Regions from separate parts of the Enterococcus durans genome, predicted to be linked through region 2. Evidence: predicted binding sites of a transcription regulator. Region 2 holds the regulator's gene; the other holds the start of a gene.
The links. Region 2 encodes CtsR, which represses protease genes until heat stress. Its sites were predicted from a motif close to TTGGTCAAAAAAGGTCAAANA; they were not measured.
Positions count from the first base shown of each region.

Region 1: clpP (ATP-dependent Clp endopeptidase proteolytic subunit ClpP) is a predicted target of CtsR. The motif match lies at 1,679-1,699, and genes of this name have one in related genera.

Region 1 is NZ_CP022930.1:386,095-401,952, forward strand. Features, by position in the region: gene CJZ72_RS01915 (glycerophosphodiester phosphodiesterase) at 1-723, opposite strand, end outside; gene CJZ72_RS01920 (hypothetical protein) at 1,071-1,598, opposite strand; gene clpP (ATP-dependent Clp endopeptidase proteolytic subunit ClpP) at 1,778-2,371, shown strand; gene CJZ72_RS01930 (gamma carbonic anhydrase family protein) at 2,548-3,036, opposite strand; gene CJZ72_RS01935 (IS110 family RNA-guided transposase) at 3,178-4,398, opposite strand; gene CJZ72_RS01945 (hypothetical protein) at 4,992-5,171, opposite strand; gene efrB (multidrug efflux ABC transporter subunit EfrB) at 5,261-7,027, opposite strand; gene efrA (multidrug efflux ABC transporter subunit EfrA) at 7,024-8,754, opposite strand; gene CJZ72_RS01960 (DNA-directed RNA polymerase subunit epsilon) at 9,145-9,357, shown strand; gene rnjA (ribonuclease J1) at 9,359-11,041, shown strand; partial or broken gene CJZ72_RS15190 (DUF3788 family protein) at 11,434-11,562, opposite strand; gene CJZ72_RS01975 (cold-shock protein) at 11,684-11,884, opposite strand; gene radC (RadC family protein) at 12,035-12,727, opposite strand; gene CJZ72_RS01985 (HAD family hydrolase) at 12,784-13,440, opposite strand; gene CJZ72_RS01990 (bifunctional folylpolyglutamate synthase/dihydrofolate synthase) at 13,430-14,743, opposite strand; gene CJZ72_RS01995 (helix-turn-helix domain-containing protein) at 14,931-15,858, shown strand, end outside.
Region 2 is NZ_CP022930.1:989,090-1,004,947, forward strand. Features, by position in the region: gene CJZ72_RS04745 (hypothetical protein) at 1-203, shown strand, start outside; gene gor (glutathione-disulfide reductase) at 266-1,612, opposite strand; gene CJZ72_RS04755 (peptidase U32 family protein) at 1,778-3,019, opposite strand; gene CJZ72_RS04760 (peptidase U32 family protein) at 3,038-3,961, opposite strand; gene CJZ72_RS04765 (ATP-dependent Clp protease ATP-binding subunit) at 4,149-6,629, opposite strand; gene CJZ72_RS04770 (CtsR family transcriptional regulator) at 6,636-7,103, opposite strand; tRNA gene CJZ72_RS04775 (tRNA-Arg) at 7,246-7,319, opposite strand; tRNA gene CJZ72_RS04780 (tRNA-Pro) at 7,380-7,453, opposite strand; tRNA gene CJZ72_RS04785 (tRNA-Arg) at 7,472-7,545, opposite strand; tRNA gene CJZ72_RS04790 (tRNA-Leu) at 7,556-7,641, opposite strand; tRNA gene CJZ72_RS04795 (tRNA-Gly) at 7,657-7,728, opposite strand; tRNA gene CJZ72_RS04800 (tRNA-Thr) at 7,739-7,811, opposite strand; tRNA gene CJZ72_RS04805 (tRNA-Leu) at 7,830-7,911, opposite strand; tRNA gene CJZ72_RS04810 (tRNA-Lys) at 7,920-7,992, opposite strand; tRNA gene CJZ72_RS04815 (tRNA-Val) at 7,996-8,068, opposite strand; rRNA gene rrf (5S ribosomal RNA) at 8,083-8,198, opposite strand; rRNA gene CJZ72_RS04825 (23S ribosomal RNA) at 8,291-11,204, opposite strand; tRNA gene CJZ72_RS04830 (tRNA-Ala) at 11,385-11,457, opposite strand; rRNA gene CJZ72_RS04835 (16S ribosomal RNA) at 11,535-13,094, opposite strand; gene CJZ72_RS04840 (response regulator transcription factor) at 13,817-14,506, shown strand; gene CJZ72_RS04845 (sensor histidine kinase) at 14,496-15,680, shown strand; T-box leader at 15,738-15,858, shown strand, end outside.

The sequences.
Region 1 (15,858 bases), 600 kb from region 2:
TGATTGTTTTAGTCTTATTGCTCTTTCAGGAAAATCCGTGATGATTGCATCCATCGGCTGATTGAAACATTGGATCATTTGTGCTTCTTCATTGATCGTCCAACATCTGATTGCCTTAGGAAAGGCTTGGACTTCTTCCAGATTGGAAAAGTACCAATCAACTTTGGGATGGATTCCTTCTAAATAAGTTGTATTTTTGCCTAAGGTCACTTTTTTCTGCGAGCTACTTAATAATAGGTCTAGCTGTACATCGGTTTCTAAAAGAGATAACCGCTTTAAAGAATCTATATTGAAACTGCAATACGCATGTTGGAAAGGCCAAACACTATTGGTCAATAGCTTGGAGACTTTTTCTTCAATGCCTGCATATTCATATTTATCTGTTTTGATTTCAATCATCACTGTTCCACGATAGTTCTTTTGCAAGAGTAGATCCAACACTTCTTTTAACGTCGGAATCTTAGCTGCTGGAAACTTGTCATTGAACCACAGACCCGCATTCAACTTTTTGATTTCTTCTAGTGTCTTTTCTCGAACAAGTCCTTTGCCATTGGTTGTTCGATCCACCTCTTCGTCATGGATCACGACCAACTCGCCATCTTCTGTCAAATGGACATCCAACTCAATGCCATCTGCATTTACCCGAACAGCTTCAGCAAATGCTGGCAATGTATTTTCTGGATGCGTCCCACTACTACCTCGATGGGCAAAAATCTGTACCATATCACTTCACTCCGATCCACTTTATTGTAACACAGGAAAAAGTAGTGACAACTGTGATTTATCCTATCCATATGTGAAGAAACACCAATTGATATAGCAACTATCAACTCACATCACTTGTAGCAAACCAAATAAAACAAATGTGGGACAACTCTAAAAATCAGGTTTGCTACAGACTCTCGAATAAACGGCGTCCAAAAGTCAGGTTCAAAAAAAACGAGCAATACAAAAAACGTATTGTTCGTTTTTCTCTTCAATTTCTCAAACCTTAACGACTTTTGTCTCGGCCTCAGCTTTATCTCATTATTTGTTTCGCCATTTTCATGAGAATAGCATTCCACAGACTACTAGCTCCATACATCATCTTTTGAGAAAAAGCCGATTGGTTGTCTTGTGACATTCTTTAATTGTGCTTTTTTTTCAATGATCATTTCATTTAAGTTATCGGTGAAATTTTCCAAAATGACCCGTCCACCTTTATACGCATATCCTCCGATTTTCATTGTTTCATCTGGAGAAAGAATGACTTTTCGATGGGCGATATTTTTAAACAACTCGTCCAAGATATAGTTCGGTAGGTAAAAATTATTTTGAGCGGAGAAAGACTGTAAATAAGCAAAATCATCGATCGTGATATAGCAATCATCGAATGCATCAAAACTAACATATTCATCTAATAAGGTCGCTCTTTTTTGCAATATCTCATTGATTTTTTTATTTAATTGATTCAACGTTTCTATTTCTTTGACTTTCAACTCTAATTCACGTCTTCGCTGTTCTTTATTTTCAAGATGGCGCATTTGGATAGCCATTCCTATATATACGATGATAGCACCTAATAAGACGCCAATAAAGCCTACGATACCAACTACCAATTCGTATTCCTCCTTGTTTTGCATTTCAATTTTTATCATAACATAAATTCATATGATAGACCTATTTCGCCAAAGTTTTTTATTTGACCTTTATTGACCAAAAATGTATACTACATTCTAGGTATTAGAAATCAATTTATGTTACACTATTTCTAAAGAAATCAAGGAGGAACCTTATTATGAATTTAATCCCTACAGTTATCGAACAATCCTCTCGTGGCGAAAGAGCCTACGATATTTATTCTCGTCTATTAAAAGACCGGATCATCATGCTGAGTGGACAAGTAACAGATGATTTAGCAAATTCAATCATCGCTCAATTACTTTTCCTAGATGCGCAAGATTCTGAAAAAGACATCTATCTATACATCAACTCACCTGGTGGATCTGTTACAGCTGGTATGGCGATCTACGATACGATGAACTTCGTGAAAGCAGATGTCCAAACAATCGTTATGGGTATGGCTGCTTCTATGGGTAGCTTCTTACTTACAGCTGGGAAAAAAGGCAAACGTTTTGCTTTACCAAACGCTGAAATCATGATCCATCAACCTCTTGGCGGAGCACAAGGACAAGCAACAGAAATCGAGATTGCAGCGCGTCACATTTTACAAACTCGTGAACGCTTAAATAAAATCTTGGCTGAACGTACTGGTCAACCACTTGAAGTAATCGAAAAAGATACAGATCGTGACAACTATATGACTGCTGAACAAGCAAAAGCATACGGTTTGATTGATGAAGTAATGGAAAACAGTGCTTCTTTAAATTAATCGGAGAGTGCTGAATAAGTTCCGTGCCTAAAAAATTCGTACAACAAACGAGCCGAATAACGAAAACTATCTAGGTAGTTTTTCCGTTATTCGGCTCGTTTTGTTTATCCAGAAGAAAAACATTTTTTATCCGTTAGACAAGGCAGTCAAAAGTAGACTCCCAAAGAATCTTCATGCTATTGTATCTGATCGAACTCGCCTTTCAGGTATTTTTCTCCTAGATCGACATAATGCTGGATATTTTGCCTATTCTTTTCGATCTCTTCTTCCGTAAGCGGGCGGATCACTTTGGCTGGTCGGCCAAAAGCCAATACATTGGGTGGGATGACTTTTCCTTCCGTTACTAGCGATCCAGCGCCGATCAAGCTATTTTCTCCAATCACTGCATGATTCAAAATCGTGGAACCCATGCCGATCAGTGCCCCTTTTTCAATCGTACAGCCATGCAGCAAACATTGGTGCCCAATAGTCACATTTTCAGCGACTTCGACAGGTGCATCATGATCCACATGAATGATCGTGCCATCTTGAATATTAGTGTTTGACCCAATCTTGATCGTGTTACTGTCACCACGTACAACTGCTTGATACCAAACAGTTACTCCTTCCCCAAGTCCAACATCACCGACAACAGTGGCGTTTGGGGCAATAAATCGTTCTTTCATCCATGCTCCCCTTTCTTTCCTACGTTTAGTCAAGTACTTTTTTCTATTGGTTTTTATCAAGAAAAAAGTATACGAAATAAGCCTAATAAATTAGAAATTTTTTTATTAGGTATGCTATAATTCTAGGTAAGGATATATTCCTTATTGGTCGTTAGAGGCCGTGTATGAGTAATCATACGGACTTGAATGTCGTACCATCGAATGGAGACATTTCAAGAGCTTGTTGATGCAGGCGACGAGCGCAACCTTATGCTTTTTGGGCGAAGGTTGCGTTTTTAGTTTATAGTAATAGTCCACAAGATGATTGGGCCCCGCCGCTTGTTGTCGAATCATGTTCATCATAATAAAATACAAATTTTTTCGGGCCTTCGGATTCCCATGTTTATTCATGTGTTCTTTGGCTGTATATTTTCCAGATTGATATCTTCTGGTATCAACACCGACGAAAGCATTCAATTGCTTATGAGAAGAAAAACGCCGAATATCCCCTAATTCACCAATAATGAGTCCTGCAGAAAGTTCACCAATTCCAGGGATACTTTGATAGAAATCAAATTCTATTGTTTGTTTCGCAATGTCAACTAGCTGTTTGGCGAGTTGTTCTTTTGTTACAAGCAATTGTTTCAATTGTTGGGCATAATACACGACTTTTTGAACAGAAATACTTTGTCCAGATTCAGCTGGATAAGAATTTTGCGCAAGTGAAAGTAAGGTTTGTGCTTTAGCCAAGGCTTTTTGATCGGAGATTTTTTTATCCGTATTTTTCTTTAACACATTTTTTACCTTAGTTTGGCTTAAGTGTGCCAAGTAATCAGGGTGGGGGAAAAGTTCGACAAGATTCAAGGCGAGTTTTGATAACCTGTTCGTGAAAAGTGTTTCCAATTCTGGGAAAGTCAATTGTAAAGCGGTATGCAGGTTCATTCTCGTGCGTTTAATGTCCCTTTCAATTTGTTGATAAAAGCGTGCAAAATCGCGTGTTTGTTTATAGACTTCTGTTTGAGATTGTTTTTGTTTCCGCAAAAATTGACCGTGTGTTTGTGCCAGTCGATGGGCATCTCGTTTATCCGTTTTGACTGAACGTAAGTCAATATTCAGTTGTCTTTTCGCTTCTAAAGGGTTTAATAAACAATAGGCGAAATGATTCTTTTGACAAAAAGTTTCAATGACTCTTGAATAAACCCCCGTTGCTTCAAAAACGATTTGTGGTCGTTCTGGAAGAGCATAAATTTCTTGAAGAAGTGCATTGAAATGTGTTTTATCGTGAAGAATTTCTTGTTCAAAAAGACAAGTATTTTCATGATAAATAACGACATAACTTTTTCCCATTGAGACATCTAAAGCAAGTACATACATAATTTTCATCTCCTAAGAAGTGTTGAAAGATTCTTCACTGCTTCATTTCGTTCCTAATTTCCTTTACACGGGCTCGAAGCCCCAACATACTTAAACCAGGTTTTAAAATGACAGTGAAGAAGACCATTTTTTGTTTGGGACTCGTAGTCCAAGAAAGTGTGGTAGGTCTTTCTTTCACAACCAACTATACGCTTAAAAGAGCGTTAGAGGGTAATTTCATCCGTCGATGAATTTACCCTCTAATCTTAGTATGTTTTGTTGTTCATTATAACAGAATCGTGATGACTGCAACAAAAAGAAGATGAGAAAAAGGAAAATTCACCTTTCACTCATCTTCTAAATCAAACAGTAGAAATAGTAGCCTCTTTGAAAAGAAATCGAGATTCTCAAAAATTTGTAAAGAGGTTGGGACAGAAGTGTTTAACTCCGAGAAATAAGAAGAAATGAACGAAAATTGCTTTTCTAATTTTTGTGGATTTCGGCTTATTTTCGAAGGAGTTGCTTCTGCTCCCACCGTTTATTCGTTTTTAAAGAGTGGGACAAAAGTGTTTCTTACTTTTGTCCCACTCTCAGCTTATTTCTCATGACTTGATACTTCTCATTTAGGCTTCCAAATGTTCTAATACAGATTCATATGCCACAACTTGTGCTCGTAACCGTTCGATTTGTAGTTCATTTTCAATAAAATTAATGGAATTTCCTAGTTCTTCTTGTCGGCGTGTTGTCAAACGGTCGATTTCCTTCTTTGTTTCAGCAATTTTTTTGTCCAAAAATTCTTGCATGATCTCATCTCCGCTTCTTATTTGATACATTAAGCGTACCACCAACGACACAGAAAAACAAAAATAAACCTTCTTTTTTGTTGCGCTTTTTACGCCTCTATTACTTCTTCTGCAAATTGACTATTGTAGAGTTTTTCATAGAAACCACCTTGTGCAAGCAAGCTTTCATGTGTTCCTTTTTCGATGATCTGTCCTTGATCCATCACTAAGATCAGATCAGCATCTCGAATCGTGGATAACCGATGGGCGATCACGAAACTGGTTCGTCCTTTCATCACGCGATCCATTGCTTTTTGGATCAATGCCTCAAGACGTGTATCCACTGAACTGGTTGCTTCATCTAAAATCAAAATCTTAGGATCAGAAACCACAGCACGAGCAATCGTCAACAGTTGTTTTTGCCCTAGAGAAACATTGTCCCCTTCAGAATTGATCTCCATTTCATAACCATCCGGCATCGTTCGTATGAAGTGATCGACATTGGCTGTTTTCGCAGCATCAACCACTTCATAATCTGTCGCATCCAATTTACCAAAACGGATATTGTCCGCAATCGTTCCTTCATACAGCCACGCGTCTTGCAGAACCATACCGAACAATGACCGAACGTCACTTCGACTCATTGATTTTGTATCGATACCATCGATTTTTATAGCCCCATGTGTCACATCATAAAAACGCATCAATAGGTTGATCAACGTCGTTTTTCCTGCGCCTGTAGGACCTACGACTGCTACTGTCTGCCCTGCTTTGACCTCAAAATTCAAGTCTTGGATCAACGGTTTTTTTGGATCATAGGCAAAATCCACATGTTCAAACGAAACATTTCCTAATATTGTTTCCGGAAGAGTGACATCTACTTTATTTTCTTTTTCCTCTGGTTCATCTAAAATCTCAAAGACACGCTTTGTAGCCGCCGAAGCGCTTTGTAGAACAGAAGACAATTGCGTGATATTTCCCATTGGTTGGCTGATTTGCCAAATATATTGGATGAACGCTTGCAGTTGTCCCACAACGATCACACCTGAAATCACATAAAAACTACCCAATACAGCCATTCCGATATACGTAGCATAGGCGGTAAGTTGAACTAAAGGCATCATCAGGCCAGAAATAAACGCTGCTTTGAATCCATAATGTTTCAACGAATGATTGACCTTTTTAAATCCTTCAAAGGTCTCTTGTTCCCGACCGTAGACTTTCAATACACTAAAACCAGTCATATTTTCTTGAACATAGCCATTCAATTCCCCCAATGAATTTTGCATTTGTTGGAAGTATTTTTGGGAAGCGTTGATCACTCGTTTAGAGATCCAGATGGAAGCTGGGATCATGATCATTGAAATCAGAGCCATGATTGGTTGTATATAAAACATCATTACCGCTGCCATCGTAATTCCTAAAATCGCATTCACGACGCCAATAAACGCTTGTTGCAAAGCACCACTGACAGCATCCACATCGTTAGTGACACGAGATAAGATATTTCCTTGCTGGTTCTTGTCAAAATAAGAAACCGGCAAGCGATTGATTTTTTCCTCGATATCTCTTCTCAAATCTTGCATTGCACTTTGCACAACATTGGTCATCAAAACACCTGAAAGCAATTGGGAAACACAATAGCCGATCCCAACAACCGTGATCCAAATCAAACACTTAAAAATATAATCAAAGTTGATCGACTCACCATTCGCAATATTATTGCTGATTTCAGTGGTTGGCAAACCAACTACGTAAGGTAGTGCGGCATTGAATGCGACCGTCAATACGGTAAACAATAAAACAAAGATAAACGTCAATTTATAGGGTTTGATATAACGAGCTAATCGTTTTAAGGAAGCAAATGTATTTTTCATGCTAATTCCTCCTTCGATAACTGTGAAGCAGCTATATCATAATAGATCGGGCAATTTTCCAATAACTCTCGATGCGTGCCCATACCTACCACTTCGCCCTCATTCAAGACAATGATCTTATCGGCATGCATGATCGTTCCTACACGTTGTGCCACGATCAAGACAGTTGATTCTGTCGTTTCTTTTTTCAGTCTTGCACGAAGCTTCGCATCCGTTTGATAGTCCAATGCAGAGAAACTGTCATCAAAAATATAGATCTCCGGTCTGCGAATAATTGCACGTGCTATTGCAAGCCGTTGTTTTTGTCCACCTGAGAAGTTTGCTCCCCCTTCGGAAAGATGTTCATCATATCCATCGGTTTTCTTAGATATAAAATCCGCTGCCTGAGCAATTTCGGCAGCTTGTTCCATCTCTTCTTGGGTTGCATCCTCTTTACCATATCTCAAATTTTCAGCGATCGTTCCAGTAAACAACAGCGCTTTTTGTGGAATAAAGCCGATTTTATCTCGAAGTTTGCTTAAGCGATAGTCACGCACATCTACTCCATCAATTAAAATCTCGCCGTCACTGACATCGTAAAAACGAGGAATCAGTTGGATCAGTGTTGATTTCCCACTACCAGTACTCCCAATAAACGCTACCGTTTCTCCAGGAGAAGCAGTGAAACTTACGTTGCGGATCACTGGCTCTTGTGAATGTCCTGGATAGGCAAAGGTCACATTTTTAAATTCAATATACCCTTTTGTCTTTGTTTCCGAAACGCCATTAGGATCTTCGGTGATTGATGGAGAAGCATCCAATGCTTCTTGGATACGTCCTGCAGAAACTGCTGCACGTGGATACATCATGAAGACACTTGCAAATAGCATGAATGAGAACAGCGCATGGAAAATATATTCGATAAATGCGATCAAGTCACCTACTTGTAACGCTCCTGCTTCAATTTGAACTGTTCCGCTCCAAATGATCAAGACCATAACAATATTGAACAAAAAGTAAAAACCAGGTTGCGCAACAGCCATCAAACGAAAGAGACTCTTTGAACTAGATGCATAATTTTCATTTACTTTTGCAAACCGTTTTTCTTCGAATTTTTCATTGACGAACGCTCGAATAACTCGTAAACCAGATAGATTTTCACGTAATATACTATTGATTTTATCTAAATTCTTCTGCTGTCTTTTTGACAATGGTTCAGAAAATTTAGCAATTGCTACCACGGCGATTAGTAAGAGAGGTAACGCCCCGATCACATACAAACTTAATGATACGCTTGTACGCATGACCATGTAGAGACTCACCACGAACATCATCGGCGTCATAAAACCGATTCTCAAGATATTTTGTAAAAATAGCATGATTTGATACGCATCATTCGTTGTTCGAGTAATCAAAGATGCTACCCCTAATGTTTCATATTCTTGGTGTGAGTAACTTTGGATTTTTTTGAATAGATCATCTCTGATATCTGCTACGATATTCGTCGTGATCCGAGAACCAAAATAGCCTAACAATATATTCATAATGATCCCTATCACCGTAATGATGATCATGAAGATTCCTTGTTGTTTGACATAATCGAAATCGTTGTTGCGAATGCCGACATCGATCATTCGAGCCAAGATCGTTGGTAACCCCAACTCGATCAAAATAAAACCAAATACGCAGATAAAATTTAATACAAGATATTTTTTATAGCGCATGGTGTAATGCCACATCAATTTCACTTTCTCATCTCCTTTTAATCAAATTAAATTTAGCCATTAATAAAAATAATAGCATACTCCGTGACTATATAGAACACTTCTAGTGGGAAAAAAATTTTTTTATTACATTCGGATGATAAAAACAATTTTCCTTTCCACCTAGTCGATTTCTATACTTATCACCAATTTTATGCTAAAATAGCAATTAACTATTGTATGTGAAAACCATACAGAAGGGCACGGTTGAAGAACAATCTGAATGGATAAGCAAAACGAGGCTTGTCTCTTTGAGCAAAATCGATCATTTTACTCAAAGCATATGAAAAACTAGGTGGCTTGTCCCCTCGTTTTGTGTTGTCTAAAAATCAACTAGCTAAATTACTGCTATACGCAGATAAAGGAGACTTACTAATGATTTACAAAGTATACTATCAAGAAACAAAGATTCGTAATCCAAAACGAGAAGAAACTCAATCACTTTACATTGAAGCAAGCAGTGATGTCGAAGCACGTCAAAAAGTGGAAGAAAATACCCCATACAATATTGAATTCGTTCAACTTCTAGAAGGAAGCCATCTAGAATACGAAAAAGAAAATGCCGAATTCACTTTAGTGGAGTTTTAAGATGAAACTTTCCATCAAAAATAACGAGACAGGCGTCTTTGCGGTTGGTGGATTAGGTGAAATCGGGAAAAACACGTATGGGGTACAATTTCAAGATGAAATCATCATCATTGATGCTGGAATCAAGTTTCCAGAAGATGACCTTCTTGGAATTGACTACGTAATTCCTGACTACAACTATATCGTTCAAAATATACACAAAGTGAAAGCACTTGTGATCACCCATGGGCATGAAGACCATATTGGTGGGATCCCTTATTTGTTGAAACAAGCAAATATCCCTATCTATGCTGGTCCCCTTGCATTAGCATTGATAACAAATAAGCTTGATGAACATGGTTTGTTACGAGATGCTGAAATGCATGAGATCAATGAAGATACTGTGATCCGATTCAGAAAAACATCAGTTAGCTTCTTCAGAACGACCCATAGTATCCCTGATGCATTAGGTGTCGTTGTAAAAACACCTTCTGGTAACATCGTTGCCACAGGTGACTTCAAATTTGACTTTACGCCAGTTGGTGAACCTGCAAACTTACACAAAATGGCGCGTATTGGTGAAGAAGGTGTTCTTTGCTTGCTATCTGATAGTACAAATGCAGAGATCCCAACGTTCACAAAATCTGAAAAAACGATTGGTCTTTCTATCTTAAAGATTTTTGAAAAGATTGAAGGACGCATCATATTTGCTAGTTTTGCGTCAAATATTTTCCGTTTACAACAAGCCGCGGATGCTGCTGTTGCGACGGGTCGAAAAATCGCTGTATTTGGTCGTAGCATGGAAAATGCAATCGTCAATGGTCAGCGTCTAGGATATATCAAAGTGCCAGATGGGACATTTGTGGATGCACATGAAATCAATCGTTTACCAGCAAATGAAACAATGATTTTATGTACTGGTTCTCAAGGTGAACCAATGGCTGCGTTAAGTCGGATCGCAAATGGCACGCATCGTCAGATCCAAATCCAACCTGATGATACAGTCATCTTTTCAAGCTCACCTATTCCAGGAAATACAACAAGTGTCAATCATTTGATCAACTTGTTATCTGAAGCTGGTGCAGAAGTTATCCACGGCAAAATCAATAACGTCCATACTTCTGGTCATGGTGGTCAAGAAGAGCAAAAATTGATGCTTCGTTTAATGAAACCAAAATATTTTGTTCCAGTTCATGGGGAATTCAGAATGTTGAAAATCCATGCTTCATTGGCCCAAGCCACAGGAGTTCCAGCTGAGAACTGTTTTATCATGGAGAATGGTGATGTGCTAGCTTTAACTAGCGATAGTGCACGTCCCGCCGGTCATTTCGTTGCTGGTGATGTCTACATCGATGGCAGCGGCATCGGTGATATCGGGAATGTCGTATTAAGAGATCGTCACCTACTATCTGAAGAAGGACTGGTCTTAGCAGTTGCGACTGTCGATATCAAGAAGAGAGAAATCTTAGCTGGACCAGATATTCTATCTCGCGGTTTTGTTTATATGCGTGAATCTGGTGAAATGATCAATGAAGCGCAACGAATCTTATTCCACGCTCTTCGCGATGTCTTGAATGCACCAGATTGTTCAGAGCATAAATTAAAAGAAGCCATGACAGGTGCCTTACAACCGTTCTTGTTTGAACGGACTGAAAGACATCCAATGATTCTTCCTATGGTTATGACACCTGACGAAGAAAAATAAAAGCTTTTAAAAAAGTTTGTTCAATATAAAAAGCAGGCAGCCTTTAGAGGCTGTCTGCTTTTTTGATTATCGTCTGATCAATAATCGAAGGAAATATAGATCCAAAGACACAATAGAGCTAAGAAAATGGGAATCCCCTCTTCCGACTTGATACCGCGGAACTGCTGTTGAATACAATAAAAATCATGTGACGGAGGAAGTCGAGACAAAAGTCGTTCATCCCAAACTAGAGTCTGTAGCAAAATTGATTTTTAGATTTGTCCCACATTCTACTGATTGGAAAAATCATCATTTGTCCTTCGACTTAGAAGTTCACTTCTCTTTTTATTTTTAGACAAAAAAAGAGCGTGGGACAAAAGTGAGAAACACTTTTGTCTCATGCTTAAAAAACAAATAAACGGTGGGAGCAGAAGCAACTCCTTCGGAAATAAACCCACATTCACAAAAATTTGAAAAGCAATTTTCGTGAATTTCTTCTTATTTCTCGGAGTTAAACACTTCTGTCCCAACCTCTTTTGGATCGGTGTTTAAAAGTGATCTATATTGACTACAAATACTTTTATAACAACCTCTTATAAACAGTATTTATTCTTTTCCTACAAATCAGTAGGTGAACAACACTTGTTTGGCTTTTTCAAGAAATTATGCTTTTTCAACATTCGTAGCTTGTGGGCCACGATCTGATTCTTCAACATCGAAAGTTACTGCTTGACCTTCTTCTAAAGTTTTGAATCCGTCACCTTGGATAGCTGAAAAGTGAACAAATACGTCACTTCCGTCTTCACGTGAAATAAAACCAAATCCTTTTTCAGCGTTGAACCATTTAACTGTTCCGTTTTCCATTAATAATACCCTCCTCGTGCCTAAGCACTTAATTGATTGTAACATTGCTCGCGTACGATAGAGGTGCAACAGATGTTTCAACTTCTATTCCCAAACAAAATTACAATATAATTGTACACTTGCTTCATTTTTTTTGCAAGAAAGCCACTCTTATTCTTCTTCTAATATCCCTTCTTCTCGTAAACTAAAATATTGCTTTTGCCCAATGATCAAATGATCCAATACATCGATCCCCATCATCTCTCCACATCTCTGTACTCTTCTTGTAAACTGCACATCTTGCTTGGATGGAATAACATTTCCCGATGGGTGATTATGCACAAGAATCAGTCTAGCTGCAGAATAACGAACAGCGTAATGAAAAATTTCTCTTGGATGCGCAATGGTCTGATTCAAGGAACCGATGAACAGCGTTTTTTTCAATATGACTTGGTTCTTCGTATCTAAATAGATACAGACTAAGTGTTCTTGCTGATAATCTTTCATCTCTAAGATCAATTGTTTTGCTAATTCAACACTTGCATGGATCTTAGGCTTGACCTGTACCTGTTCAGCATGAAGCCGAGTACCTAGTTCGATCAGTGCTTTTATCTCAAGAGCTTTTACTTGTCCGATCCCTCTTACTTTTTCTAGTTCAGAAAGCGTAGCTTGACGCAAGAGAGCCAATCCGCCAAATGCTTTTAATAGATGTCCTGCTACTTCTAAAACATTAAAAGGATGTTGACCTGTGCGCAGTAAAATCGCTAGTAATTCTTGGTCAGACAATGATTTTTCTCCATATATCAGCATTCTTTCTCTAGGTAGTGAAGTCATTGGCACCGTGCGCATCAAATTTTTCTCCATAAAAAACCCCCTTTTTCTCTTCACAAAATAAGATACGAAAAAAAGGGGCAATTTTTTTATTTTTTCATCATTTGAGGTACTTCATGTAAGGAAGATAAAACAGCTACTGTTTTTTGTCTTAGTTCTTCGGATGGAAGCAACAGGTCAGGAACCATGATGACAGGTATATTCGCTTGTGCAGCAGCTAGTATGCCGTTTTGTGAATCTTCCAAAATAAGTGTTTCATGCTTTTTCGTGCCTAAGTATTCATTTGCCACTAAGAAGATTTCTGGATCTGGTTTTGCTCGTTGGACATTTTCAGCCGAAATGATTGTTTCAAAATACCCAGTCAACTGATTTTTTTCAAGAAGCAACTGAATGATTTTCCGTTGATTACTTGAGGCAATAACTTTTGGTATTTTATGTTCTTCCAAAAAATCCAATAGTTCCATCACACCAGGTTTCAGTGCCACTTCTCCCTGTGAAAATCGTTGGATAGTTTCATTATATGCTTCTTTTATAAATCGTTGGACAGTGTCTTTCCCAAAGTCAGCAAAAATACGGTGATAGTTTGCCCAAACCTCTTCATCAGACACGCCTAAGAATTTCAAGTAGAGTTCTTTATCATAAGGAAATCCAAAGCGATCAGCCACGACCTGTGTTGCTTCGTAATAAACGATCTCAGTGTCAAACAACAAGCCATCCATATCAAAAATCACTGATTTATAATTCATCATTTCCTCCTAATTGTAACAATAGATTTCGTACATCTGAAATAAAGTAAAGCGAACCAGTCACAACTAAAGCATCTTCATCCGTCATTTTTTCTAATATCTCTGCTAATCCAAATTGCCATAATGAAACGATCGATACTTTGTCATCCACTAAATCTGAAACATTACTCAACTCGATTGCTTTTGGATGTTCAAAAGTTGTTAAGTAAATATGGATATTAGGGACCTTCTTCAATTGTTCGATCATACTTTCCACATTCTTCGTTCTTAATGCAGAAAAAAGCACATTGATATGGTATTCTTTGAATTCTTTTTTTAAATTTTGCACCAATCGTTTAACAGCGTGTGCATTATGGGCACCATCTAAAACTACTAAGGGTTCATTACTCAATTTTTCCATGCGACCAGGCCAATGGGCACGTTTTAGTCCTTTGATGATTTCTTTTTCACGAAATGGGATTTTTTCTTTCAAACAGTAAATTTGATATAATTCGATAGCCATTCCTGCATTTTCTACTTGATGTTGCCCGATCATTGATGTCGTCAGACGTGTCATCTTGCCATGGTCGTTACTAAATGTAAATTGTTCGCCCCAACTTTCTGCAGGATGTTTGTATTCCACATGATACGCATCATCATAGGCAAAAAGAGGTGCATTCCTAAGCTTTGCCTGTTTTTTGATTACTTCTAACGCACGTTTCTCTATATTCCCAGTTACGACAGGTATCCCTTGTTTGATGATCCCTGCTTTTTGTGCAGCAATTTCTTCAATCGTTTCGCCTAAGATATCCGTATGGTCCAAGCCAATTGTAGTAATACCCGTAAGCATTGGTACAGCCACATTTGTCGAATCAAGCAATCCACCTAACCCGACTTCTATGATCGCTACATCCACTTCTTTATTTAAAAAATAATCAAATGCCATGGCTGTCAATGTTTCGAACTCAGTGATCCCAGAAACAGCTTCAAAACGATCTAACTGTTCCACTAATGGCTGATATTTATTTACTAATCCGATCAGATCTTGGTCAGGAATACCTTGTCCGTTGATCGAAATTCTTTCATTGAATGATTCAATGTATGGGGAAGTAAAGGTTCCTACAGTCAAACCAGCCTCTTCTAATAAGCATCTAAGATAAGTGACTGTTGACCCTTTCCCATTCGTTCCTGCTATATGGATTGTTTTGACTTTTCTTTCTGGATGACCGACCACCTCTAGTAATGACTCCACTCGATCTAAACCAGGTCTTGATCCAAAAGGTAAACGACTATGGATCCAAGCAATTGCCTCTTCGATTTTCATTAACGATTCCCCCATTCTTTTTTATTATAACAAAAAGAATACTGATTAACAGAAAAAGGAAACAGTCTTAAAAAAGAATCGCCGAGTTCAAAAAATTTGAGATTTGTAAAAAACAAGTGTAAGCCATACGTGTATTCTTGTTAGAATCAATAATTATATAGACAAACCAAATAGAAAGGAAGAAACAATGCGTACTTTATTATCTAAAAAAGAGAGTGCTCAACTCATCATCCTAGAAGTTTTGTTGGAAAAACAAAAAATTTCGCTCGATGATCTAGCTAAAGTGAGCCTTATCTCTAAACAAACTTTATGCAGCTACTTAGATGAACTTCTTACCAAGCTTCCTTTTTTACAGATCAAAAAGAAAAATAACGAAATCCGCTTATTGAAAAATACAATTATCAGTTACCCTGTTATTTATTCTTATTTTTATACTTGTTCCGACCATTTTGCATTTTTAGAATACCTATTTTTTCATCCTTTCACTCAGACAAATAAACTGATTGATCAGCTACACCTGAATCCCTCGAAGTATCGCCGTATCAAAAAACAAACCATTTGCTTTTTGGAGAAAGAGAATATTTTTCTTTCCAATTCACCACTGTACTTTCATGGGGATTTTTATCATTTAGCACATTTTTTTACTACTTTCTTATACGAAAAATACCCTTCACTGACCAGTTTGATTCCAGCTAGAGAACGAAAAGTAATCAAAGAAATTACCGACGGCCTCTCAAAACAAATACCGGAGGAACTACATATCGAACTATATATATGGGTGATGATCAAGCTAAGTATGCATTATCCACGTTGTTTGACCGATTCATCCAACCAAGAAATGGATTGTTCAAAAATCTTAGTCAATCAAAAACGTTTTGAGCAAACGTTTAAAATTCCTTATACAGTTTTTATCCACAACCTTTTTGTCCGTTGCTACACAGATTTAAATCAGCCTATATTGCCAACAGAAAAAAGAGAGTTCAAAAAGGAATTTCTCCATTTGAGAAAGAAAATGTATCAGATTTTTCAAGCTCAATCTGATTCTTTTTTACCTCATACTGTTGATTTGATCATTCATTTTTTGGATGGTAGGACTTATTTATTAAATTCGTTCA
Region 2 (15,858 bases):
CAATCTTACCGGTGATTTTTAGTGGCTTAGTTGTCTATATTGTCATTAGTGGTCACTGGGATCTCTCTTTTAAAAATATTTTGATGCCTTTCGTTGGTTTGATCGCGCTGATCTGTATGTATGAAGGCGGAAAAGAGTCGAAGAAAAAGAAACTCGCAAAAGAATTAGAAAAAATGAAAGCAAAAGATATCCTTAAGCGATAACAATAAAAAAATACGCCACCTAACTTCGACATTCTAAAGTTAGACGGCGTATTGCTTTTTCATTATCTCATGGTTACAAACTCTTCAGCACCTGTAGGATGGATTGCTACAGTATTATCAAAATCGGCTTTTGTTGCTCCCATCTTGATAGCTACAGCAAATCCTTGGAGCATTTCATCTACACCAACACCGATTGCGTGTAAGCCAATGATTTTTTCTTCTTTACCTACACAAATCAATTTCATTTCACATTTCTGACGATAATCATTCAATGCAAAATACATAGGTGTGAAGCGGGAGCGATAGACTTTGATTGCTTCTTCTCCGTACTCCTCGATTGCTTCTTTTTCTGTCACACCGATCGTTGCAATCGGTGGATGCGTAAAGATGACCGTTGGTACCAAGTTATAGTCTAAATACGAATCAGCTTTACCATTGAATAAACGTTCAGATAAACGACGTCCTGCAGCAATCGCTACTGGTGTCAATTCAATTTTCCCAATAACATCTCCAACAGCAAAAATATGGCTATCTGTTGTGTTTTGGTATTTATCAACTACGATAAATCCTTTTTCATCTAATTGGACTTGCGTATTCTCCAAGCCAAGTTTCGCCGTATTCGGTACACGACCACCAGCAAATAGGACACAATCCCCTGTCAATTTTTCGCCATTTTCAAATACGACAGTATAGTCATTCTCATTTTTAATGATTTCTTTGGCCACATAGTGTGCATAGGTTTGAATCCCAGCTTCTTGGTACATCTCTACTAAGTTATCAGATAACATTTGGTCAAATGTACGTAGCGGGCGTTCTTTGCGGTATGCCCACATTACTTTGCTCCCTAAGCCGCGAAAGACTCCTGAAAGCTCCGCTGCAATATATCCAGCACCTAAAACAATTGCTCGTTTTGGTAGTTCTGTCAATTCAAAGAAGCCATTTGAATCAATCGCATACTCGCCCCCAGGAATACTCATCTTGCTAGGTTTTCCGCCTGTAGCGATCAAAATTTTTTCTGCTTGATATATTTCGCCATTTACTTCCACTGTTTGGCTATCGACAAATGTTGCATATCCTTTGATTGCATCAACATGATTACTATCCAACCCACGTTGATACGCTCCATGTAAAAATTCGATGTACTTTTCACGTCGTTCAACTAATTCTTTGAAGCTTACCTTTTTTAGATCCGCTTGGATGCCATAACTTGGAGCATCTCGTTCGATCGTTTCTAAAATCGTACTTGCTTGCCACATGACCTTTTTAGGTACACAGCCGACATTTACGCAAGTGCCACCTAATTCATTTCCTTCAATCAATAAGACTCTTGCACCATGCATTCCTGCACGATTTGCTGAGGCAATCCCACCTGAACCACCACCGACGACTATATAATCATAAGTTTCCATGTTATACCTCCCGATTTAAAAGGATCATGTCAATAATGATCTCTTAGATAACAGCTTAAACACGCTATGAATGCTCTTTCACAAGCTTTATCCTTACAAAAAATAAGTGTAACACGTTTTACTAAATAATAGGTTTCAAATGCTCAGCTTGTCATGCCTCCGCTATTATTTTCTTTTACGGATCATGTCACCTGGCTTAACTGGTTGAGCTACTGGCATCGTTAGGATCATCATTGGGTTAGGCGCGCGATCAATGGACTCTCCTTCATCATTATACATTACTTCCACTGGTTGGCTGAAATGTGTAAACCCTGGTCCATAAAATTCAATTTCATCGCCTACAGAAAAAAGATTTCTTTGACGGATCGTTGCAATCTTTGTTTCTGCATCATAAGACAATACTTCACCAACGAATTTATAAACAGGGATCTTGCGACGTTCCCCAAATAATTGTTCATTTTCACTTGGTGTATTGTAGTAAAAACCAGTAGCAAGCTCTCGTTGTGCCACTTTCCATAACTCATCGATCCATTCTTGTTTACATACATAGTTATCTGGATCTTCCATGTAACTATCCACTGCTGCTTTATAGACATTCGAAACAGTTGATACATAATGGATCGATTTCATCCGTCCTTCGATTTTGAAACTATCGACCCCATTCTCGATCAATTCGGGGATATGTTCGATCATTGACATGTCGACTGCACTCATCGAAAATTCTTCTTCGATTTCTCCAGAATCAGTCAAGCTGTTTCTCTCTTGACCAAATGGCATATCGAACAGTCCATATTTCCAACGGCATGATTGAGAACAGCCACCGCGGTTTGCATCACGCATCGACATGTGGTTAGACAATGTACAACGTCCAGAATAAGAAATACACATTGCACCATGAATGAACGCTTCAATTTCAATGTCTGTATTTTTACGGATCTCTGCGACTTCTTCCATTGAAACTTCGCGTGCCAAGACGACACGTTCTAATCCTTCTTCTTTCCAGAATTCAAGCGTTTCAAAGTTGGTTGCAGAGGCTTGGGTAGAAAGATGGATAGGTAGACCAGGTGCTTCCGTTGCACAAATCTCGATTAAGGCAGGGTCTGAAACGATCACCGCTGAAATGCCAACATCACGCAGACTTCTAAAAAATTCTCCTGCTCCCTCTTCGTTTCCTTCATGAGTGACCATATTCGCAGCAACATATACTTTTGCATCATGTTCTTTGGCAAAAGCAACACCTTCAGCCATTTCTTCATAGGTGAAATTACCGGCACGACTCCGCAAACCATAAGCATTACCGCCAATGTACACAGCATCTGCACCATAATGGATCGCTGTTTTTAATTTTTCAAGTGTTCCTGCCGGAGCTAAGACTTCCGGACGTTTTAATTTTCGTTTTGTTGTCATTTTTCTTTTGTCTACTCCTTACTTGATGGCTTCAGGATCAATATAAAAGAAGCCTGTATCTAATTCACGATTTGTTGGATGTAATTCGTTGATTGCAGCACAAATTGCTTCAGCTTGTTCTTTATTCCATGAATCAGCAAGTAGCAAGTCTTTGGCTTTTACAAATTCTTGTGTGATCTTTACAAAATTTACTCCTGGTGTAAATAATCCGTCTAATTTCCATGTACGGAAGTGATGCGCATAAAGTTCACCCAATTCTTTGGAAAGATTTAGATCGTTGCTTGCAAAAATATGTGTACCATGTGTATCTTCATAAATGGAATAATGTGTTTCTTCTTTTTTAGGTTCAGAAAGAAAGAGCCCTCTGTCACGGTCTGCTCGCTCCTCTTGCTTCGTAAAATGATAATAATTTTGTAAAAGCGGCCGTTTCGATTGATGGATACATGTAGCACCATACACGAGTACTTCGACAGGAATCGTCAATTTCTCTTCCATTTTTTTCATTTCTTCAAACGGAACTTCACGTGCCAGTACTGCACCAGTCGCTCCTTTTTTCGCCCAAAAGTTGATTTGTCTTGCACTTGTAACCAATGTTTCTGCGTCAAATATATATGGAATACTCAATTCAGGGTATTTTTTCATTGTATAAATAATCCCAGTATCGCCCACCGTGATCTTATCGACCCCGATTTCTTTTAGAAATTTCAGGTATTCTGGAACTTTTTTCATTTTTTCAGGATGGATAATGCCATTCACCGCAATATTTGCTTGTTTGCCATATTGATGAGCCAATTCAACTAATTGGCGTTGTTCTTCTCTCGAGAATGACGCGGGTAATCTTAGGCCAAATAACTCTTCGCCAAAATATAAAGTGTCCGTCCCAGCTTCAATCAGCTCTTTCGCTTGTTCAAAAGATTCTACAGTAGTTATGATTTCGATCATTAGTTCCTCCTCCTACAACTCCATAATAGTAGCATAGCTTAAAAAACTTTCCAATACTTCTTATATTTATTGTTGGATTTTTGAAAATCTCTTCACAAGAAAAACTGCACATAATAAAAAAGAACGGCTATTATCTCTCCACGTAATGTTTACGTTAGGAGAGATAAAAAACCGCTCTTTTTAATCATTAGGATTCAATTGTTGCCTTTTTTGGTAAGCGAACGTTTAAAGTGATTTTCCCTTTCGAGGCGCCCACTGTGACTTGATCGCCTAAATGGATCTCGCCACCTAGTAAAGCTTCACTTAAACGATCTTCTACTTCTTTTTGTAGGGCGCGACGGATCGGACGAGCACCATACTCAGGATCAAATCCCGCTTTACCAATCACATCAACTGCTGCCGGTGTGATTTTCACTTGAATATCTTGGTCTTTTAATCGTTTGACGATCGCACGACTCATGATCTCAACAATCGCATGAATTTCTTCTTTGCTTAGAGAATGGAATACTACCGTTTCATCGATACGGTTCAAGAATTCTGGACGGAACGTTTTCTTCAATTCCTCTAAAATACGTTTTTGCATGGCTTTATGATCTTTTGTAATATCTTGGACATTGAAGCCAACATTCTTTTCTTCTCGAATTTGTGTCGCTCCAATATTTGAAGTCATGATCATGATCGTATTTCGAAAATCAACTTTTCGGCCTTTAGAATCTGTTAAGTGACCATCATCTAGTACTTGTAATAACAGATTGAAAACATCTGGATGGGCTTTTTCCACTTCATCTAATAGAATCACCGAATAAGGTTTTTGGCGGATTTTTTCTGTCAATTGTCCACCTTCATCATACCCAACATATCCTGGAGGTGAACCAATTAGACGACTTGTGCTGTATTTTTCCATAAATTCAGACATATCCACACGAATCAACGAGTTTTCATCGCCAAACATCACTTCTGATAATGCTTTAGCCAACTCCGTTTTACCGACACCCGTTGGTCCTAAGAACATGAATGAGCCTATCGGACGATTAGGGTCTTTCAGTCCACTACGAGCACGTCGGATCGCACGCGACACTGCCTTAACTGCTTCATCTTGTCCAACTACACGTTCATGTAGTAATGCTTCTAGTTCTAATAACCGCTGACTTTCCTTCTTTTCCAACTGTTGAAGTGGGACACCTGTCCATTCGGAAACGACAGTCGCCACATCCTCTTCAGTTACACGGTTCGCATAACCATTTTCGTGTTTTTCTTCAAGCAATAATAACTTATCTAGTTTTTTACGCATTGCTTTTTCTTGTCTGCGGAATTGAGCTGCCGTTTCAAAGTCTTGTTTCTGGATAGCTCGTTCTTTTTCTTTCACAAAAGTATCGATTTCTAACTTGACCATCGCCGATTTAGATAGATCATCTGTCTGATCTAAACGAACTTTTGCAGCTGATTCATCGATCAAATCAATCGCTTTGTCGGGTAATTGTCGGGAAGTGATATAACGTACAGAGAGATTGACAGCAGAACGTACAGCTTCATCTGTGATTTCTACATTATGATGTTCTTCATATCTTGAGCGTAGTCCGCGCAAGATTTCTTCTGCTTCCTCCGGTGTTGGTTCATCCACTTGAATACGGGCAAAACGTCTTTCCAATGCTGAGTCTTTTTCAATGTACTTTTGGTATTCATCTAAAGTCGTTGCACCGATCGTCTGTAACTCACCACGAGCTAACGCTGGTTTCAAAATGTTCGAAGCATCAATTGCGCCTTCTGCTCCACCAGCACCGATCAGCGTATGCAACTCATCAATAAATAAGATCACTTGGCCATCATTATAAATTTCATCAATGACTTTTTTCATTCGATCTTCAAATTCACCACGATACTTTGTACCCGCAACTAATGAGCCCATATCGAGCATCATCAAGCGTTTTTCCTGCATCTCTTCAGGCACTTCACCCAAGATGATCTTTTGTGCAAGTCCTTCCGCAATAGCTGTTTTACCTACACCAGGTTCACCCACTAATACTGGATTATTTTTAGTGCGGCGGCTAAGGATTTGGATCAAGCGTTTTACTTCTCTTGAACGTCCTACTACTGGATCTAATTTGCCTTCTTTAGCTAGTTGCGTTAAATCTCTTGCTAAAGAATCCAAAGTTGGTGTACCTTTTACCATTTGGCGCTTCTCTTGTGGGTTTCGACGACGTAGTCCACCATTACGAGTATCATTTTTCAAGCCCATTTTTTGTTTCAGTGATTGGCGTACTTTCGTTAAACTGATTCCTAAATTGATCATGATACGAGCAGCCATGATGCTTTCATCCTTCAACAGACTAGACAAAATATGCTCTGTACCGACTTTTTGCGAACCCATTTTCTTTACTTCGCTATTCGCCAATGCAAATATTTGTTTCATCCTTGGGGAATATGGAAGAAATACACCCTGAGGATACGAATTGACCATCCCATAACCAATTAAATGTTCGATCTCTTCATAAATATCCGTTTCGTTAAGCCCCACTTCTCGCAAGACTTTCCCAGCGATACCATTTGGTTCGAGTACTAAGGCTAACAAGATATGCTCAGAACTAACAGACTGATGTTTGAATTTTTTTGCTTCTTTTTGCGCAATTTCTAATACTTGTTGCGCTCTTTCTGTAAAAAGTTCTTCCATTTATGTTCACTTCCCATCTTCATAACTTAAACGTTCTAAAAAGGCTCGAAGAATCCTAGCACGTGTATAGTCTTCTAATTCACTAAAATTAAGTGTACTTTTAGCAATTGCACTTAACATTAAATTTCCTTCTTTTTTTGAAATCATTTGATCTTCATATAGCTTTTGGATAATCGCAAACGCATTTTTTTCACTGATCGTTTCATCAAACAGCTGATTGATTTGTTCCAGCATATGTCTTTTATCAGAAATCCTTACTTTTGCAATACGTATATAGCCTCCGCCACCCCGCTTACTTTCAACTAGATATCCACGTTGAATCGTAAATCTCGTATTGATGACATAGTTGATTTGAGAAGGAACGCAATTAAAGAGGTCTGCCATTTCAATCCTACGAATCTCAATCATTTCATTATCTTCCAAAATTTTCTTTATATAAGATTCAATTAAATCCGAGGTATTCTGATGTGCCATCTTACTCATTCCTTTGACTAATATTGACCTTAATTATAACGAATTTAATATCAGAAAGAAAGAAGAATGACTTTTCTTCATCTTTACCTTAGTATTTATTAAAATATATAAAAAAAATACGGAATAAACCATTCCGTATTAACGCGCCCAAGAGGAGTCGAACCCCTAACCTTTTGATCCGTAGTCAAACACTCTATCCAGTTGAGCTATGGGCGCATATTCAGTTCATTCAAATTATAAATCAACTTGAAAGTAAAAGCAATTAAAAACAAAAAATCGGGAAGACAGGATTCGAACCTGCGACCCCTTGGTCCCAAACCAAGTGCTCTACCAAGCTGAGCTACTTCCCGAAGATATAAAAAAGACTACGCGCCCAAGAGGAGTCGAACCCCTAACCTTTTGATCCGTAGTCAAACACTCTATCCAGTTGAGCTATGGGCGCATATTTGTAATGCCGAGGACCGGAATCGAACCGGTACGGTGATCACTCACCGCAGGATTTTAAGTCCTGTGCGTCTGCCAGTTCCGCCACCCCGGCGTATTGCTTTGGCAAAGCGGAAAACGGGGTTCGAACCCGCGACCCCCACCTTGGCAAGGTGGTGCTCTACCACTGAGCTATTTCCGCGTGGTTATGATGCCGGCTAAAGGATTTGAACCCTCGACCCTCTGATTACAAATCAGATGCTCTACCAACTGAGCTAAGCCGGCATGTGTAAAATCATATAATGCGGGTGAAGGGACTTGAACCCCCACGCCGTAAGGCGCTAGATCCTAAATCTAGTGCGTCTGCCAATTCCGCCACACCCGCAAAAAATATGAGCCGTACAGGGCTCGAACCTGTGACCCTCTGATTAAAAGTCAGATGCTCTACCAACTGAGCTAACGGCTCATATGGAGGTTAACGGGATCGAACCGCTGACCCTCTGCTTGTAAGGCAGATGCTCTCCCAGCTGAGCTAAACCTCCATAAGATAATTCAAGCGTGGCGACGTCCTACTCTCACAAGGGGCAACCCCTCACTACAATCGGCGCTAAGAAGCTTAACTTCTGTGTTCGGCATGGTTACAGGTGTATCCTTCTCGCTATCGCCACCACACTGTGGTGTTATCTTTTATTGAGTTTGCATTTTGCTCACTCAAAACTGGATTTGAAGTTTAAGTAATGTCCGAGTTCTTTTCTTTTAACCATTTGGTTAAGTCCTCGATCGATTAGTATCAGTCCGCTCCAACCATCACTGGCCTTCCACTCCTGACCTATCTACCTGATCATCTCTCAGGGATCTTACTTTCTTAAAGAAATGGGAAATCTCATCTTGAGGTGGGCTTCACACTTAGATGCTTTCAGCGTTTATCCCTTCCCTACATAGCTACCCAGCAATGCCCTTGGCAGAACAACTGGTACACCAGCGGTAAGTCCATCCCGGTCCTCTCGTACTAAGGACAGCTCCTCTCAAATTTCCAACGCCCGCGACGGATAGGGACCGAACTGTCTCACGACGTTCTGAACCCAGCTCGCGTGCCGCTTTAATGGGCGAACAGCCCAACCCTTGGGACCGACTACAGCCCCAGGATGCGACGAGCCGACATCGAGGTGCCAAACCTCCCCGTCGATGTGGACTCTTGGGGGAGATAAGCCTGTTATCCCCAGGGTAGCTTTTATCCGTTGAGCGATGGCCCTTCCATGCGGAACCACCGGATCACTAAGCCCGACTTTCGTCCCTGCTCGACTTGTTGGTCTCGCAGTCAAGCTCCCTTCTGCCTTTACACTCTTCGAATGATTTCCAACCATTCTGAGGGAACCTTTGGGCGCCTCCGTTACCTTTTAGGAGGCGACCGCCCCAGTCAAACTGCCCATCTGACACTGTCTCCCACCACGATCAGTGGTGCGGGTTAGAGTGGCCATAACGCAGGGGTAGTATCCCACCAGCGCCTCCATCGAAACTAGCGTTCCGATTTCTACGGCTCCTACCTATCCTGTACATGCGGTACAGACACTCAATATCAAACTACAGTAAAGCTCCATGGGGTCTTTCCGTCCTGTCGCGGGTAACCTGCATCTTCACAGGTACTAAAATTTCACCGAGTCTCTCGTTGAGACAGTGCCCAAATCGTTACGCCTTTCGTGCGGGTCGGAACTTACCCGACAAGGAATTTCGCTACCTTAGGACCGTTATAGTTACGGCCGCCGTTTACTGGGGCTTCAATTCGTACCTTCGCTTACGCTAAGCACTCCTCTTAACCTTCCAGCACCGGGCAGGCGTCAGCCCCTATACTTCATCTTACGATTTTGCAGAGACCTGTGTTTTTGATAAACAGTCGCTTGGGCCTATTCACTGCGGCTGATCAAAGATCAGCACCCCTTCTCCCGAAGTTACGGGGTCATTTTGCCGAGTTCCTTAACGAGAGTTCTCTCGCTCACCTTAGGATTCTCTCCTCGACTACCTGTGTCGGTTTGCGGTACGGGTCATTGTTTTCTCACTAGAAGCTTTTCTTGGCAGTGTGACATCAGGAACTTCGGTACTATTATTTCCCTCCCCATCACAGCTTATCCGTGTAGACAGAAGCATTTGACTCCTATCAAGACTTACTGCTTGGACAGACATTTCCGATCGTCTGCATTCCTTAGCCTCCTGCGTCCCTCCATTGCTCAAACAAAAACAACGAGTACAGGAATATCAACCTGTTGTCCATCGCCTACGCCTGTCGGCCTCGGCTTAGGTCCCGACTAACCCTGGGCGGACGAGCCTTCCCCAGGAAACCTTAGTCATTCGGTGGACAGGATTCTCACCTGTCTTTCGCTACTCATACCGGCATTCTCACTTCTAAGCGCTCCAGCAGTCCTCACGATCTGCCTTCAACGCCCTTAGAACGCTCTCCTACCAATACACCTCATGGTGTACTCCACAGCTTCGGTAATATGTTTAGCCCCGATACATTTTCGGCGCAGGGTCACTCGACTAGTGAGCTATTACGCACTCTTTAAATGGTGGCTGCTTCTGAGCCAACATCCTAGTTGTCTGTGCAACCCCACATCCTTTTCCACTTAACATATATTTTGGGACCTTAGCTGGTGGTCTGGGCTGTTTCCCTTTCGACTATGGATCTTATCACTCACAGTCTGACTCCCGGATATGAATGAATGGCATTCGGAGTTTATCTGAATTCGGTAACCCGAGATGGGCCCCTAGTCCAAACAGTGCTCTACCTCCATCATTCTCAAATCCGAGGCTAGCCCTAAAGCTATTTCGGAGAGAACCAGCTATCTCCAAGTTCGTTTGGAATTTCTCCGCTACCCACACCTCATCCCCGCACTTTTCAACGTACGTGGGTTCGGTCCTCCAGTGCGTTTTACCGCACCTTCAACCTGGACATGGGTAGATCACATGGTTTCGGGTCTACGACTACATACTCAAACGCCCTATTCAGACTCGCTTTCGCTGCGGCTCCGTCTCTTCGACTTAACCTCGCATGCAATCGTAACTCGCCGGTTCATTCTACAAAAGGCACGCCATCACCCATTAACGGGCTTTGACTTGTTGTAGGCACACGGTTTCAGGTTCTATTTCACTCCCCTTCCGGGGTGCTTTTCACCTTTCCCTCACGGTACTGGTTCACTATCGGTCACTAGGGAGTATTTAGCCTTGGGAGATGGTCCTCCCGGATTCCGACGGAATTCCTCGTGTTCCGCCGTACTCAGGATCCTCCTAGGTGCCTTCCAAATTTCATCTACGGGGTTTTTACCCTCTTTGACTGACTTTTCCAAGTCATTCGATTATCTGAAAGAACTACCATATTGGAGTCCTACAACCCCAATGAGCAAGCTCATTGGTTTGGGCTTTTCCCGTTTCGCTCGCCGCTACTCAGGGAATCGAATTTTCTTTCTCTTCCTGCAGGTACTTAGATGTTTCAGTTCTCTGCGTCTACCTCGAATGCGCTATGTATTCACGCAAACGTAACATCCTATAAAAGATGTTGGGTTTCCCCATTCGGAAATCTCTGGATCATAGCTTACGTACAGCTCCCCAAAGCATATCGGTGTTAGTCCCGTCCTTCATCGGCTCCTAGTGCCAAGGCATCCACCGTGCGCCCTTATTCACTTAACCTTATCAACCTTGCGGTTGGGTTTTGATCTTTCTTCTAGCGATAGAAGTCCGATCAAGAAAATAAGCAATTGAACTTATTAAAAAACTCATTCAACGCGGTGTTCTCGGTTTGTATTACTTAATTTACTTCAAATATCCAGTTTTCAATGAACAAAATAATTTAACAACATACGTTGTTAATGGAGCCTAGCGGGATCGAACCGCTGACCTCCTGCGTGCAAAGCAGGCGCTCTCCCAGCTGAGCTAAGGCCCCGATCTAAATTTTGAGTAGACCTCTCAAAACTGAACAAAGTATAAAACAACCAGTGTAGTCTCCGTAATATTCCTTAGAAAGGAGGTGATCCAGCCGCACCTTCCGATACGGCTACCTTGTTACGACTTCACCCCAATCATCTATCCCACCTTAGGCGGCTGGCTCCAAAAGGTTACCTCACCGACTTCGGGTGTTACAAACTCTCGTGGTGTGACGGGCGGTGTGTACAAGGCCCGGGAACGTATTCACCGCGGCGTGCTGATCCGCGATTACTAGCGATTCCGGCTTCATGTAGGCGAGTTGCAGCCTACAATCCGAACTGAGAGAAGCTTTAAGAGATTAGCTTAGCCTCGCGACTTCGCGACTCGTTGTACTTCCCATTGTAGCACGTGTGTAGCCCAGGTCATAAGGGGCATGATGATTTGACGTCATCCCCACCTTCCTCCGGTTTGTCACCGGCAGTCTTGCTAGAGTGCCCAACTAAATGATGGCAACTAACAATAAGGGTTGCGCTCGTTGCGGGACTTAACCCAACATCTCACGACACGAGCTGACGACAACCATGCACCACCTGTCACTTTGCCCCCGAAGGGGAAGCTCTATCTCTAGAGTGGTCAAAGGATGTCAAGACCTGGTAAGGTTCTTCGCGTTGCTTCGAATTAAACCACATGCTCCACCGCTTGTGCGGGCCCCCGTCAATTCCTTTGAGTTTCAACCTTGCGGTCGTACTCCCCAGGCGGAGTGCTTAATGCGTTAGCTGCAGCACTGAAGGGCGGAAACCCTCCAACACTTAGCACTCATCGTTTACGGCGTGGACTACCAGGGTATCTAATCCTGTTTGCTCCCCACGCTTTCGAGCCTCAGCGTCAGTTACAGACCAGAGAGCCGCCTTCGCCACTGGTGTTCCTCCATATATCTACGCATTTCACCGCTACACATGGAATTCCACTCTCCTCTTCTGCACTCAAGTCTCCCAGTTTCCAATGACCCTCCCCGGTTGAGCCGGGGGCTTTCACATCAGACTTAAGAAACCGCCTGCGCTCGCTTTACGCCCAATAAATCCGGACAACGCTTGCCACCTACGTATTACCGCGGCTGCTGGCACGTAGTTAGCCGTGGCTTTCTGGTTAGATACCGTCAAGGGATGAACAGTTACTCTCATCCTTGTTCTTCTCTAACAACAGAGTTTTACGATCCGAAAACCTTCTTCACTCACGCGGCGTTGCTCGGTCAGACTTTCGTCCATTGCCGAAGATTCCCTACTGCTGCCTCCCGTAGGAGTTTGGGCCGTGTCTCAGTCCCAATGTGGCCGATCACCCTCTCAGGTCGGCTATGCATCGTGGCCTTGGTGAGCCGTTACCTCACCAACTAGCTAATGCACCGCGGGTCCATCCATCAGCGACACCCGAAAGCGCCTTTCAAATCAAAACCATGCGGTTTCGATTGTTATACGGTATTAGCACCTGTTTCCAAGTGTTATCCCCTTCTGATGGGCAGGTTACCCACGTGTTACTCACCCGTTCGCCACTCTTCTTTTTCCGGTGGAGCAAGCTCCGGTGGAAAAAGAAGCGTACGACTTGCATGTATTAGGCACGCCGCCAGCGTTCGTCCTGAGCCAGGATCAAACTCTCATAATAAAAGTTAGAACAATCTTGCGATTGTTAAGCTCAATTTGTTTGCTAGCATATTGCTTGCTTGTTAAAAATGTTTGTTGTCTTGAATCAATCAAGACGCCCTACACATTTGGTTTGTCTTACTTTGTTCAGTTTTCAAAGGTCTACTTGAATTGCCGTAGCAACTTTTATATCATATCAGAGCGACAAGTGAATGTCAACTGTTTTTTAAAAGTTATTTTCGATTTCGCATTTAGAAATCTTTCAGCAACTCGTATATCATAACTCATTTCTTGTTATTTGTCAAGAACTTTTTTGAAGTTTTTCTTGATTAGATCAAGCTTTTCAATAGGTTCTTTTCAAACGACTTAGTTATCTTATCATGTGGTCACCCACACGTCAAGAACTTTTTTAAGTTATTTGTGAAGTGTTTCGCGCTCTTTCGAACACATAATAATATACCAACATCAAAATAGAAAGTCAATAAGAAAATGCTGTTTTATCAACATTTATAGCATATTCGACCATTCCCCTCTAATTGCTTTTCAATGTTCGTATTTTCGTTTTTTTTAGTCTTTATTTACCTTGATTTCCATTAAATGTTCAGGTTTTGTTTTCCTTGATACATAGTTATTTCCTGAACCTTCTAAAATTTTTGTTAACAAAGTGTTGCTTTTATCTATTTACGCTTTTTTTTGCTAATATATATAGTAAATAGCTACATTATAATCTTGGAGGAACGATCGATGAAAATATTAATTGCTGATGACGATAAAGAAATCGTTGAATTACTAAGTATCTATATTCACAACGAGGGCTATGAAGCTGTGAAAGCTTATGACGGAAAAGAAGCCTTATCAAAAATCCGTACCATTCCCGATATCGAACTGCTTATCTTGGATATCATGATGCCTGAAATGGATGGAATGCAAGTAGTAAAAGAATTGCGTAAAGAATCACAGATCCCGATCATCATGCTTACAGCTAAAACTACAGATATGGATAAAATCAAAGGTCTGGTAGCAGGTGCTGATGATTATGTAACTAAACCATTCAATCCTTTGGAAGTAATGGCTCGTGTAAAATCATTACTTCGTCGGACAAAAATGCAAGTTACCCCTGACCAACCCGATATATTAGAAGTAAATTCTTTGATCATCAATAAAGATTCACATGAAGTAAAAACGATTGATGGTACAGAGATCCAATTAACAGCACTAGAATTTGGGATCCTCTATTTATTAGCAAGTCACCCAAACCGCGTATTCAGCGCAGATGAGATTTTTGAACGTGTGTGGAAACAGGAAAGTATTGTTTCTGCTAAAACAGTCATGGTACACGTAAGTCACTTAAGAGATAAAATTGAAGAAGCAACTGGTGGAGAAAAAGTCATTCAAACCGTTTGGGGAGTGGGCTATAAAATTGATGCACGATAAAACAAGAGGTACAGAAAAGCGTCGGCGGATCAACTTGACTTCTAAAGAAATCAGCGAATTATTAGCAGAAGGAATCATTACAGTTATCTTACTTCTTCTATTGAATGTCGCAATATTGGTTGTTCTTAGTTCAGTAATCAGTAGTTCCCCTTCATTGACAAATGCCATTTGGGATTCAAAAAACATTTTTGCTGAACGTTTGAATAGCGATTTATTTTGGAATGGCCGAAACTTTATCTTTCCTCTCTTCTTTCTTTTAGATATTGGTGTCTTATATTGGCGACTGATTCGTCGGTATCGTCAAATGCAGCTGCGACACATCATCAGTGAACTGCATTATATCGCAAATGGTAACTATGACCACCGAATTCCTTTTGAACTGAGCGGTGACCTTAGTCGGGTAGTCACTAGTATCAATGGTTTAGTAGACAGTACTGTCGCAGCCATTGAGGATGAACGCAAGATCGAAAAATCAAAAGATGAATTGATCACCAACGTCAGTCACGATATACGCACTCCTCTAACATCGATTATTGGTTATCTTGGTCTGATCGAAGACGGGCAATATCAAACAGAAGAAGATATTTTAAAATATACACACACAGCTTACATCAAAGCGAAACAAATGAAATCACTGGTAGACGACCTCTTTGAGTACACAAAGGTTCGGCAACCAGCCGTCCCTATTAATTTTTCTGCTTTTGATTTGATCCAACTAATCGAGCAATTAGCAGCTGATTTTGAATTAGAGGCTTCCAAAAAACATATTCAAATCGTTGTGACAAGCCAAGTGGATTCTCTGATCATGGATGGAGATACTGAAAAATTAGTCCGCGTCTTCAATAATTTACTGACGAACGCTTTAAAATACGGAAAAGGTGCAACAAAAATCGTGATCGAGGTTGAAAAAATCGGTTCAGAAGTAGTTGCAACTGTAAAAAACAATGGGGCGATGATTCCTCAACAAGCGATCGATAACCTTTTTGACCGCTTTTACCGTGTTGAAGAATCACGTTCGCAAGAAACTGGTGGAACAGGATTAGGTCTTGCGATCGCCCAGAGCATCGTTGCTCTACATGGTGGGTACATCTATGCCAAATCAGATGAACATTGGACCTCTTTTATCATGCACTTGCCACTAAGAAAAAATGAAAAGTTACCCATTGAAAGCTAGGAAACCATTGACGAACGCTAAAATATCCGATATTCTTATTACAATCATGGATAATCGATGAAACACAGAACCCAGTACATTTTATTTTTTTCAAGAGAGCTGATGGCTGCTGAAAATCAGTAAAAAATAATTTGGAAGTTCCAGTTCTATGACGTGTACCTTTCGAAATAAGAAAGGT